Microbulbifer sp. A4B17: one gene and its partner. The protein of the gene in region 2 interacts with the protein of the main gene of each other region in a pairwise test. Links are inferred from orthologs where the notes say so. Each region holds a gene or a part of one and is shown on either strand. Other genes may lie near its edges.

Region 1 (8,288 bases), 3.3 Mb from region 2 along the record:
CGGCACAGTCGTTTACACTAACCCCCTGGTCAACGAAATGACTGGGGACCTGGTTGGGCTACTGCCCGGTCAGCCACTCAGTGAAGGGTTGCGTCTGTGTAATAGCCAGGGCGATGCGATAGAACCGATACTTCCCCCATCCAGTGATCTGAGTGAAGTGCCCAGAACCAGGGAGTTTAATGCATATATCGCGCGTTCTGGGGAGGAGCATGTTCAACTTGAGGTGACTGTGCAGGTAATGGCCCTGTGGGATATGGGCCTGTTAAAAAATTACGTCCTGGTGCTGCGGGACACTTCTGCTGCCCGCCGGGTTTCCACTCGCCTTATGTGGCAGAGCAGCCACGATGCCCTGACCCGACTGCCCAACCGGCAATTCTTTGAGAGTGAGCTGCAAAGCCAGCTCAGCCTCTGCGTCGATAAGCGTCAGCACCATGTATTGCTCTACCTGGATGTTTATCAATTCAAAGTCATCAATGACACTTTGGGCTTTGTTGCCGGGGACCAGTTGTTGGTTCAGCTGGTGGAGTTAATCAAGCGTTGCCTGTCCAGCGATGACCTTTTTGCCCGGGTCGGCAGTGATGAATTTGCGATACTGCTGCGCGACTGCACCCTGGAGGAGGGTGGTCGAGTGGTGGCACGGCTGCGGGACTCTGTGCAGAATTTCAGTTTTCACTGGGAGGGAAATGACAGCCGTGTCGCGGTGTCCATCGGTGTTGTAGGTGTCGATCATTTTACTTCCAGTGCCAGCCAGTTACTGGCATCGGCCAACGATGCCTGTTGTAGTGCTCGAGAGCAGGGCAGAAATCGAGTTAAGCTTTTTGGTGACTCCCGCAAGGTGCTGGAGAAGCGTCGAGAGACTACCTGGGTGGCAGAAATTCACGCGGCCCTGCGAGAAGACCGCCTGATGTTGTACCGACAGCCAGTGGTTTCGCTAAAGGGGGACCGAAGTGTCCACCACTATGAAATCCTTGTGCGAATGCGTGGCCGGGACGGTGGAGTGATTTCACCGGGGCTATTTTTGCCAGCCGCAGAACGCTACGGTTTGATCGAAGAAGTGGACCGCTGGGTGATTCGTCGCGTTTTTGACTATATGGCCCAGGAGCAGCGCTTGGGTATGGGCGGAATTAATTATGCGGTCAATATTTCCGGTATTAGCTTAGGGGATGAGACCTTTGCTGATTTTGTGCTGCAGTCTTTGTCCGATGCGGGTGTAACGCCTTCGCGGGTTCAATTTGAAATTACTGAAACCAGTGCCATCAATAACCTAGAGCGGGCACTGATTTTTATCCACAAGTTGAGAGCTGCCGGTTGCAGCTTTGCCCTGGATGACTTTGGTCGCGGTGTCTCTTCCCTGGCGTATCTGCGCCAGTTGCCGGTAGATTTCCTTAAGATCGATGGAAGCTTTGTGCGCAATATGCTTGAAGATGAAATTGATAGCGCTATGGTGAGTACTATTGATCACTTGGCCAAAAGAATGGGCATCAGTACTATTGCCGAGTATGTAGAGAGTCCGGAACTGATGGATAGGCTGAGCCAGATGGGGGTGGATTATGCCCAGGGGTTCGGCATTGCGGCAGCGACGGGGTTGCCGGAACTGGATACTTACCCGGGCATCACGCATCATTCCAGAGGCTCTCAATCATAGAGCCCCTGGAAATCATGCATTCAGATGCAACGGCTGCTAGATAATTGTTACTAAACGACCGGTGCAAGTAATTCGGAGTGCTGCTCTGCCTTGAGCCGCGGTCCGTATTGGCTCACCACCTGGGCGGCAGCGCGACAGGCAAGTTCACCGGCTTCAGTAAAGGTCATCTCGCGGTTGATACCGTAGAGGAAGGCCCCGGCAAACATATCACCCGCACCATTGGTGTCGATGGCGTGGACTTCGGGGCTTTCAACTCGATGTATCTCGCTGCCATCCCAGAGCAGGGCGCCGTCGGCTCCCAGAGTGATGGCAAAGCTGCGGCAGTAATCGCGCAGGGCCTCGACAGCATCTTCTATACAGTCGGTACCGGTAAAGCCTAAAGCTTCGTCTTTATTGCAGAACAGCATATCCACACCGCCGCCGATCATCTCCCGCAGCCCTTCGCCGAAGAACTGGACCATGGCCGGGTCTGACAGGCTGAGTGCGGTTTTAACCCCGTGGGTTTCGGCTTCTTCGCGAAGCTTGATCGCTGCGGCACGGCCGGTTTCAGAGGAGACCAGATAGCCCTCGATATAGGCCCACTTGGAGCTGGACAGCGCATCGCTATCCAGCTCCGCGACCGACAGTCGCTCACTCATCCCCAGGTAAGTATTCATGCTGCGTTCGGCATCTGGGGTGATTAGCACCAGGCATTTGCCGGTGGTGCCCTGGTCGGCCTGCTTCAGCGTTTCTGGGTAGTCCACCCCGGCGCTGTTGAGGTTATTCCTGTAGAAGTCGCCATTTTCGTCAGCGGCGACCTTGCAAGAATAAAAGGTACGGAGCCCGAAATAGCTGGCAGCGATCACTGTATTGGCGCCAGAGCCGCCGCAGGCCAATGTGGCTGTGACCAGATGGTTTTGAAGGTCGTCTACCAGCTGTTGCTGGCGGGCGTCATCCACCAGGGTCATGATTCCCTTTTCCACGCCAAGGGTGCTTAAATCCTGGTCCGACACTTCGATTTCGGTATCGAGTAGGGCGGCACCTATGCCATAGAGATCGTATTGCTGCATATCATTCCTATTCGGGCTTATTGTCTACATTTCCGCCGCATTATGGACGTGATTTTGGCAAGTGCAAGGCGCGAGGCAGGGCTGGCGACAGTAAATAAAGACTTAGTCGCTTGTTACATCTTGGTGAACTAATAGGCGGTTGCTGCGGTCAATCCACGCACAGGTGTAAATAGCGCCTTCACGTGAACCATCAGGTGATAGATACTGCCAGACCTGGAATTTGGCCTGCTATTTGGGTGGGTCGTCAGTGTTGAAAGGCGCTGACAGCAAGTTATCAGCGGAGCTGCCACCTGCTGATACCTGCCTTCGACTCTCTGATCGGGCCTGCGAAACCCCGAGAGTCACTTGATGTACTGAATTGGCAGCGGGACTGAATCCTCATATGGCATCAACGAAACGCCGGCGCGTCAGAGCGTCAAAGCCCAAACGACGATATCGCTGGCTCAAGCTGCTGGTGCTGCTTGCCCTGGTGGGCTCCCTGGCGCTGGCAGCGTATATGGCTTACCTGGATGTACAGTTGCGTGAGCGACTGGACAGCCGCCAATACCAACTTCCCGCCCGTGTTTATGCCCGCCCGTTGGTGTTGCGCGAGGGTATGGCAATGCACCCGGATGAGTTGGAATCCGAATTTTCCGCCCTGAATTACCGCAAGCAGGACACCCTCAGTGAGCCTGGTTCCTGGGTTCAGGATGGGATGAGTTATAAGGTCTGGCGCAGGGATTTTATCCACGCCAATGGCCGACAGCCGGCTGCGATAGTCTCCTTCCGCCTGCGCAACGATCAAATCAGTGGTTTACGCGATGACAATGGCCGTAGTCTGGCGGAATTCCGCCTGGATGCGGCAAATATCGGCTCTTTACTGGGTGGGGGTGATGACCGCAATCCAGTGCGTTTCGATGATATTCCCCCTTTGGTAGCCAATACCCTGATCGCTGTTGAGGACCAGGACTTCCTCAATCACTTTGGTGTTTCCCCTCGTGGTATCGCCCGGGCCATGGTGGCCAATGCAAAAGCCGGACGATTGGTACAGGGGGGGTCCACGATTACCCAGCAGCTGGTCAAAAATATCTTTTTTGACCATAAGCCCAGCCTGAGGCGTAAATTCAACGAAGCGTTGATGGCCATTCTGATGGAGATACACTACGACAAGCGCTATATCCTGCAGGAATACATCAACGAGGTGTGGCTGGGACAGCAGGGTGCTCGGGGCATCTATGGCTTTGGACTGGCCTCTGAATTCTACTTTCAGCAGCCTTTGGATACTCTGGAACCCCATCAGGTAGCGCTGCTGGTAGGGTTGGCCAAAGGTGCTTCCTACTACAACCCCTGGCGCAACCCTGAACGAGCCCTGCAGAGGCGCAACACTGTATTGGAGCTGATGCTGGAACAGGGGTTGATTACCCAGGAAGAGTTCCAGAAATATTCCGCGAAGCCCCTGGGGGTGGTTAAAGGCGGTGTCGGTGCACAGAACCCCTACCCGGCCTTTACTGAGCGCTTGTTAACCGAACTCCGACCCTATTACTCCTACGAGGAGCTGCGAACTTCAGGTTTAAGGGTTTACACCACATTGGCCCCTTCGGTGCAGAAGTTGGCAGAGGAGTCTATCAGTCAGGGCGTCAGTCAGCTGGAGAAAGACCGAGGGATCAAAGCCAATTCACTCCAGGCCGCGACAGTGTTGCTGGATAATCGAAACGGTAATGTACTGGCCATGGTGGGGGATCGGAACCCGGATTATCCGGGCTTCAACCGGGCGCTGGAAGCCCGCCGCCAAGTGGGCTCCCTTATTAAGCCCGCCGTGTATCTCACCGCGCTGGAGCGACCGGAGGAATACAATCTCGCCACTCTGATTGATGATGCCCCGGTGAGAATTGAAGAAGCCGATGGCGATGTGTGGATGCCACAAAACTTCGATAAGCGCGCCCACGGGCAGATACCCCTCTATATTGCCCTGGCCAAGTCCTACAACCTGGCAACGGCCCATTTGGGACTGGATCTCGGCCTGCAGAATGTTCGCCAGACGATTCGCCGCCTGGGTGTTGAGTCCAGGCTCCCTCGGGTGCCGGCGATGTTGCTGGGTGCCGTGGAGATGACCCCGTTCGAAGTTGCCGGTATGTATCAGACGATCGCCAATAACGGTGAGACGGTACAGCCGCGCACGCTGCTCGCGGTTTCCGATGCCCAGGGAGGCCGTGTACAGCACTTCCGCCGCAAGGCTAATCGCGGTGTCGATCCTGTGCCCGCTTACCTGTTGCGCTGGGGGCTGGAGCAGGCCATGCGCGAAGGCACCGGCCGTCGTTCTGCCAAACGCTTGCCGAGCAGTATCGCTTTTGCCGGTAAAACCGGAACCACCAACAACAACCGCGACAGTTGGTTTGCGGGTTTCTCCCCGGAAGTAACGGCCGTGGTCTGGTTGGGGCGCGACGATAATGAGCGCACCCGCTTAACCGGCTCCACCGGTGCACTACCCATCTGGACAGAGATCATGCGCAAGCTGCCCCATCAACATGGGCCGGTTGAAATGCCCCGAGGAGTGGAGCTTAAGTCAGTGAACTCCCGGGGGCAGTTTATGGACCCGGATTACTGTCGCGGTGGTTATGAGATTCCTTTCTCCTACGAAAGCCAGCTGCAACCGGCGCCGGAATGTCGGGGGCAGAATCGCTGGCGCTGGTTCCGGAATCTGTTTGGCAGTGGTCGCGATGAAGCTGCTCCCAGAGAGGAAATGAGCCCTGGTTGGGGAGTAGATGCCAGCGAGCAGCAGATGCGTGATCGGCGCCGCCAACAGCTGCAAGAGCAGTTTCGTGGCGACGATGCGGAAGAATTTGGTGTTGATCCCGATTTTGACTCTGGCTTTGAAGAGGAGCCCCTGGAGTTACCTCGGGATAGCACCTTCGGTGCGGGCTCTCGCAGCGTACCGGTAGAGGAAGCTCAACCGGTGGGGCCGGATCTGGAAGATCAGTGGCCCTAAATAGATAGCGCGCGAATTAATCGCGCGCTTTTTTCATCAGCCATCAGTCCTGTAGCAGTTGAGCGGCCTCTTCAGCGAAATAGGTGAGGATGCCGTCGGCACCGGCGCGTTTAAAGGCCAGCAGGGATTCCAGAATAACTGACTCTCTCTTCAGCCAGCCATTTTCAAAGGCGGCACAGTGCATCGCATACTCTCCGCTCACCTGGTAGGCGAAAGTGGGCACCCGCAACTCCTCTTTTACCCGGCGCACTATATCCAGGTAGGGCATACCGGGTTTTACCATCACCATATCCGCGCCTTCTTGCAGATCCAGGGCGCATTCGTGCAGTGCCTCATCGGTATTTGCGGGGTCCATTTGGTAGCTCGCCTTGTTGCCACCTTTCAAGTTGCCGGCTGAGCCTACTGCATCGCGGAAAGGACCGTAGTAAGCGGAGGCATATTTAGCGGCGTAGGACATAATAAGGGTATTGCTGTGGCCTGCGCCCTCAAGAGCGTCACGAATGGCTCCAATGCGACCGTCCATCATATCTGAAGGGGCCACCATATCCGCACCGGCGGCGGCGTGGGACAGGGCCTGCTGTACCAATACTTCGACGGTCTCATCGTTGACGATATAACCGCTGTGATCCATTAGCCCATCCTGGCCGTGGCTGGTGAAAGGGTCCAGGGCTACATCGGTGATTACGCCCAATTCCGGTACTGAATCTTTCAGCTCGCGAACAGCTCTTTGCGCCAGGCCATCGGCGTCGTGGGCGGCACTGGCACAGTCGGATTTTGCCGAAGGGTCCACTACTGGAAACACTGCAATGGCAGGAATTCCCAACCCTTGAACAGCCTTCGCTTTCTCGGCCAAAAGGTCCACACTCAGGCGTTGGACACCTGGCATTGAGGCTACTTTTTGAGTTTCGTTGCGCCCCTCAATCACAAACAGTGGCAGGATCAAGTCGTCACTGCTCAATTGGGTTTCCCGCACCAGTCGACGGGAAAAATCCTTTGCGCGCAGGCGACGCAGGCGAGTGTTGGGGTAGGCACCACGGCCGAAACTTTGGCTCATCGGGAAATTACTCCGGCTATCCATAGGGCCGCAGAAACCCCGCAGCCGCAACTGGCAGCCATCATATCAAATTGCCGCAGAGGGTGATTTTGCGATTGCAGGGGGAAAGCAGTTTAAAAATGGGGCTGATGTAAGTGCTTTACCAATAGTTTGCCGGCGGCTTCTATATGTTTTGCCAACAGTGCGGCGGCCTGGTCTCCATTTCCCTCTTGGAGTGCTTTGAGAATTGCAAAGTGCTCGTCTTGACTGGTGCCCTGGTAATTCAGACCATGGGACTGGTAGCCGATATAGCGCTCACATTGCCGGTGCAGTTGCTTGACGGTACTAAATAGCGTGGGTCTTGCAGCTGCCCGGTAAATACAGGCATGGAACTCCCAATTCATTTTTCCGATCTGCTCGGCGGAGAGTTCAGGTTTGGCTTGCATGGATTCCAGAATATCTCTGGCCCGCCCCAAGATTTCTCCATTAAGGCTTTCCAGTGCCAGGGATTGCAGCAGCGGTTCCAGGCGCATGCGCATCAGGTAGAGGTCTTCCACTTCAATAGGGTCAAACTGCGGCACTGCGACGCCGCGTTTTCCGTGTCCGGTTAACCAGCCCTCATTTTTCAATCTTTGTAGAGCGTCCCTAACCGGAATACGGCTCACGGCGTAAAGCTCTGCCAGTTCGGCCTGCTTTAGTACCTGGCCGGCGGCGAAGCGCCCCTGCTGCAAGTCCGACTTAATTTTTTCGTAGAGGCCCATCGATATTTATTAATTCCTGCGCTTGAAAAACCAGTAACACACCAGCCCCCCCAGCAGTCCCCAAAAGGCAGAGCTAATGCCAAAGAGGCTGATACCGGAAGCACTTACCAGAAAAGTGATAATTCCGGCTTCGCGACTGTCGGCCTCGGCTGTTGCTCCAGCCAGGCTGCTACCAATGACGCCAATCAGTGCCAGGCCGGCGAGGCCGGCAATCAGTTCCTGGGGAAAGGCACTGAATAATGCCACAACGCCAGCGCCGCAGAGGCCCACCAACAGATAAAAAATACCGGCGGCAATGCCGGCGGTATAGCGTTTTTCGGGGTTGGGATGGGCCTCCGGGCCGGTGCAAATAGCAGCGGTAATAGCCGCCAGATTAAATGCAAAGCCACCAAATGGTGTCAGCAATAAAGAGGTGAGGCCGGTGCCACTAATAACAGGAGATATAGGCACTCTACTGTAGCCACTGGCGGCCAGGGTTGCCGCTCCGGGTAGATTCTGAGAGGTCATAGTGACGATAAAAAGAGGAAGGCCAATGCCAATTAAAGTGGAGAGGCGGAATTCTGGGGTGACCCAAACAGGGTGTGCCGCTTGCCAGCCGATCTGGGCCGATGCGATGAGTTGCAACTTCCAGCAAGTCGCCACTCCAGCCGCTAGTACCAAAATAATGGCGTAGCGAGGCGCCCAACGGCGCCCGACTAGATAGGTCAGCAACATGATGCCGACCAATAGTGGTTGTGCCTGCAGAGAAGTAAATACTGAGAGACCAAATTGCAGAAGTATGCCTGCGAGCATAGCGCTGGCAATTGGTGCCGGCACCATTCGCGCTACCCGCTCA
Region 2 (4,679 bases):
CACATCCAGCAGCAACCAGAGCGTTGTGAACGTTGTGCTCACCAAGCAATTTCAGGCTAACAGGGTGGGCAACGCCTTCAATTACCAAGTCAAATGAAGGGCAACCATTAGGATTCAATACAATATTATCCGCATGGATAGCACACTCATTAGATAAGCCAATACCCAGAGTCTTTACCCCTTCGGGCATATTCTCCAACCAGTAATTCGCATAGCCATCATCGGTATTGATCACCGCCGTCGCCGATACATCCAAACTGGTATAAATTTGGCCCTTGGCTTTTGCGATAGCATCAACAGAACCAAAGCCCTCGACATGCGCTGGCATTACGTTATTTACCGCCGTCACCTGCGGCTTGCCGATACTACACAGGTAGCCAATATCGTCAGGGCCGTTAGCTCCCATTTCGAGAATCAACACATCGTGTTGCACTGTCAGCCCAAACAAAGTCATAGGTAAACCGAACTGGTTGTTCAGGTTTCCCTCGGTTACACAGGGTGTATGACTCTGGGAAAAAATTGCAGACAGCATCTCCTTAACGGTGGTTTTTCCGCAGGACCCTGTGATGGCCACAACCGGACCGTCAAACTGCTCACGGCACAGTAAGCCAATTTGTCCTAATGCGACCGTCGTATCTTCAACGCGCCACTGCGGTAAACTGCAACTGGGCACTTCACGATCGACGACCAACCCCAATACCTGGCCATCCAGCTCACCGACAAAATCGTGCGCATCAAAATTTTCGCCAACCAGAGCAACAAATAAAGATTTGGGGTCCAGCTTGCGGGTATCCGTACAAACCAGTTCAAACTCCACAGAGCCATTGATTAACTCACCACCAAAACGGCTTTGCAGTTGCTGCAACGTAAGGGAATTAATCACCTTGGCTCTCCTTGCCTTCACTTGACTGGCCCGATTCATCCACGCGGGCTTTGAGAGCTGCAGCAGCTTGCTCACGATCGCAGAAGTGAATTTTTTCACTGCCGATAATTTGGTAATTCTCGTGCCCTTTACCGGCGATCAATACAATATCCCCCGGTTGTGCTGCAGATACCGCCTGAGATATCGCTGTCGCGCGATCAATTTCAACTTCGATATTACTGGCAGCCCCTTCGAGAATATCGTCGATAATTTTTTGTGGTTCCTCGCTGCGGGGATTATCGCTAGTCACAATGGCACGGTCCGCCATCTCGGAGGCAATACGCCCCATCGCCGCGCGCTTACCCGTATCCCGGTCACCGCCACAACCAAAAACACACCACAAATTACCGCGACAGTAAGGGCGCGCTGCTGCTAAAGCCGCGCGAAGAGCATCTGGTGTATGGGCATAATCCACCAATACACCCACATCATCGGAACCCTCAACCAGGACACGCTCCATACGCCCCGGCACCGCTTTAATAGTGGGGAAAGCGTCAAGAATATCTTCAAAAGGCATGCCCTCTGCCGCTGCAGCAGCTACGACAGCCAGAGCATTGTGAATATTGAAATCGCCGATTAAGGGTGCGTGCAGTTCACCGCTGCCCCAGGGGGAATTTAGCTTTACAGAAAATCCGCGCTCATGGCGACGCAGGTCAGCAACATATAAATCACCCGCCTGCAGCCCATAAGTAATAACGCGCAGGCCACGCAATTTGCAGCGTTCTGCCAACTGGGCGCCAAACGGATCATCCAGGTTAATGATTCCTCGCTTCAATTTTGGCAGTCCGAAAAGTTTCTCTTTGGCTGCGCCGTAAGCGGCCATATTGCCGTGATAATCCAAATGATCGCGGCTCAAATTGGTAAAAATTGCCGTATCAAAAATCAGCCCATGCACACGTCCCTGAGAAAGGGAATGCGAAGAAACTTCCATTGCGGCAGCGGCAACGCCACTATCGCGATAATTTGCAAAGTCCGCTTGTAAACTCACCGGGTCAGGCGTTGTTAAACCCGTTTCCTGCAATTCGATTTGGTTATCTTTCCAGACACCATTACCGATGGTGCCTATCAATGCTGCACTGCCAAAGTGGCGAGCCAGTAATTGGGAAGTCAAATAGGCGCAAGTGGTTTTACCGTTGGTGCCAGTCACGCCGACCAAGTGCATTTCAGCACTGGGATTACCGTGGAAGCGCGCGGCAATTTCCCCTACCCGCTTTGCCAGACCGGGAACACTGACCACCTGGATATCACCACGGCTTTTACATTCCAGCTTGTCGCCGTCGGCAAGCACTACCGCAGCACCTGCAGTAATTGCCGCATCGATATATTCCCGACCATCGACCACAGAACCGCGCAAGGCCATAAATACATCGCCCGCTTTTATCTTGCGGCTATCCAGGGCAATACCAGTGACAGAAATATCGGGAATACCGGCGTAACCCGGCACTAATTCTTTGATAGAAACAGAATGTTGTTCGCGCTGACTCACGATTTTGAACCCCTCTCGCTTAACTGCGCGGCCAATTGCCCTTCCGCCGATCCAATTTTTTCCGGCGGAACCTGCAACAGGCGCATAGCACCAGTCATCACCGAACCGAATACCGGTGCAGCAACTTCACCACCGTAATATTTGGCATGACTGGGATCATCAATAACAACTACCGCCGCAAGACGCGGATTATCAGCGGGGATAAAGCCCGCAAATACTGAGCGGTAGCGATTATCCGCATAACCACTACTGCCAACTTTGTGCACAGTACCGGTCTTGCCGGCGACACGATAACCTTCTACAGCGGCAAGGCGTCCGGTACCCCGGGAAATCACCGTCTCCAACATCGCTGTAACCTGCCCAGCCAAGGATTGCTCAATAACCTGCTCAGGCTCGCCCGGCACTTTGTCACCGGATAAAACCAGGGAAACAGGACGCTTAACCCCTTCATTCGCTAGCACGCTGTAGGCTTGTGCCAGTTGCACAGCGTTAACTGTTAAACCGTAGCCGAAGGCGAAATTAGCCCGCTCGATTGGATGCCAGCGGCTACGACTGGGCAAGATCCCCTGTGCTTCACCGGGGAAGCCGCTGCCCACTGCCTCGCCCAGACCCAAGCGATAAAAGAGTCCCCGCAGAGAATTTGGTTCCAAATCGAGAGCAATTTTTGTAATTCCCACCTGGCTCGACTTAGTAATAATCTTAGTGAGGTCTATTTTTCCGTAATTAACCGGGTCCACCAGGGTTTTTCCCGGCACGCGAATATATCCAGGGCTGGTGTTTATTTCTGTCTTTGGCGTATAGCGCCCAGTTTCCAAAGCGGCCAGTACCGTTAAAGGCTTTACCGTAGAGCCCGGTTCAAATTGGTCGATCAGGGCTCGGTTGCGCATGGCTGCTGACTTAGCGCCCTTACGGTCATTGGGATTAAATGAAGGCTGGTTGGCCATAGCCAATACATCACCACTGTGAGTATCGAGAATCACCATAAAACCCGAGGCGGCGCCGTTTTCCGAGACTGCTCGTTTTAATTCCCGGTAGGCCAAATACTGCAGGCGCATATCGATAGACAAACGCAGATCCCTGCCCGGTTGCGCTTCCTGGTGGATCGCTAAATCTCTTACAGTACGCCCTTTCAGGTCTTTAATTACCTGGCGGGATCCCGGCTGTCCCGACAGCCAGTCATCGTAGGCCAGCTCCATTCCTTCCTGGCCGCGATCATCAATATTGGTAAAACCGAGAAGCTGGGCTACCACCTCTCCAGCAGGGTAAAAGCGCCGGTATTCTTTTTTACTGAAAACACCTGAAATACCCAGCTCCAGCACTTCCCCAGCCTCCTCTGGAGACAGGTGGCGATGCAGATACATAAATTCTTTATTGCGGTACTTCTCCAGGCGGGCACCCAGTTTGGATGGCTGTAAATCCAGCGCGCGAGCCAAGCGCACTAAATCTTCATCACTTATTTCGCGTAACAGTTTCGGATTAGCCCACAGACTGTGCACCGGTGTACTTACGGCGAGAAGCTCACCATTTCGGTCGACGATCGAGCCCCGATACGCGGCAATTTCTTCAGTGCGCAGGGTACGAGCCCGGCCCTGATCCTGCAGAAAACGATATCCGCGCTCAGCAGCAGGCACCACTTGAAGTCTGGCCAAATGGAAAACCAGGGCCAGGGCGAGCAGGCACAGCAGAACTGCCACCAGCGCAAAACGCCAGCGGGCAATACCCGGCTGAATATCCTTTTTTTTGACTGCGCCCATGTTTTTCCAGTTGGCGTTATCTATTTATTCTGTGCCCAGGCTGAGCGTGTCACTTTCCCGGCCTGAGTCCCGAAACCCAATTAATACAAAACTCTTTATAATTATTTAAAGGCCAAAGCCCCCAAACGCAGAAACCCCACCGGGCAAACAGTGGGGTAATTACGTCTTCACCTGATGGCAGCTAGGGTTTAATCCACTACCACCAGTACCTGTTCCGAAGGCGCAGGCATGTGCATTTTTAATTTTTCTTGTGCGACCTGTTCGACCCGGCTATAGGCAGACCAGGCACTTTTTTCCAAAAGGAGACGCTCCTGCTCGTAGCGCAACTCATCGTGGGCTTTTTGCGCCTTACCCAACTCAGCGGTCAACTCCCGACTTTGCTGGGTACTTTGAATAACCGAAAGCGACGATAGGATTACCGCTACCCACATCACTCCCATTCCAAGCAGAGCCTTGCCGGACATAAACTCAGTTTCCACCCAGTTTTTCTGCCACTCGCATTACTGCACTGCGAGAT

What was found. Proteins that work in one complex are often made in the same cells at the same time.
Region 1: the proteins of BTJ40_RS16935 (region 2) and mrcB interact in binary tests that used the Escherichia coli proteins (3 or more experiments, as listed by UniProt). The link is inferred for Microbulbifer sp. A4B17 from one-to-one orthologs.

The regions. Positions count from the first base shown.
Region 1 is NZ_CP029064.1:552,374-560,661, forward strand. What follows is about bases 2,721-5,867. They hold mrcB (penicillin-binding protein 1B), read left to right. Parts: upstream 2,721-3,076; coding sequence 3,077-5,659; downstream 5,660-5,867. Other genes in these bases: hemB (porphobilinogen synthase), read right to left, coding at 5,703-5,867. In the rest of the region: BTJ40_RS02440 (EAL domain-containing protein), read left to right, coding at 1-1,645; BTJ40_RS02445 (adenosine kinase), read right to left, coding at 1,696-2,694; more of hemB, read right to left, coding at 5,868-6,713; BTJ40_RS02460 (GntR family transcriptional regulator), read right to left, coding at 6,827-7,453; BTJ40_RS02465 (benzoate/H(+) symporter BenE family transporter), read right to left, coding at 7,463-8,288. UniProt on the Escherichia coli protein: Cell wall formation. Synthesis of cross-linked peptidoglycan from the lipid intermediates.
Region 2 is NZ_CP029064.1:3,852,314-3,856,992, forward strand. Bases 1,784-4,679 are described here. They hold BTJ40_RS16935 (penicillin-binding protein 2), read right to left. Parts: upstream 4,163-4,679; coding sequence 2,405-4,162; downstream 1,784-2,404. Other genes in these bases: BTJ40_RS16930 (UDP-N-acetylmuramoyl-L-alanyl-D-glutamate--2,6-diaminopimelate ligase), read right to left, coding at 1,784-2,408; ftsL (cell division protein FtsL), read right to left, coding at 4,351-4,641; rsmH (16S rRNA (cytosine(1402)-N(4))-methyltransferase RsmH), read right to left, coding at 4,631-4,679. In the rest of the region: murF (UDP-N-acetylmuramoyl-tripeptide--D-alanyl-D-alanine ligase), read right to left, coding at 1-883; more of BTJ40_RS16930, read right to left, coding at 876-1,783. UniProt on the Escherichia coli protein: Essential cell division protein that catalyzes cross-linking of the peptidoglycan cell wall at the division septum. Required for localization of FtsN.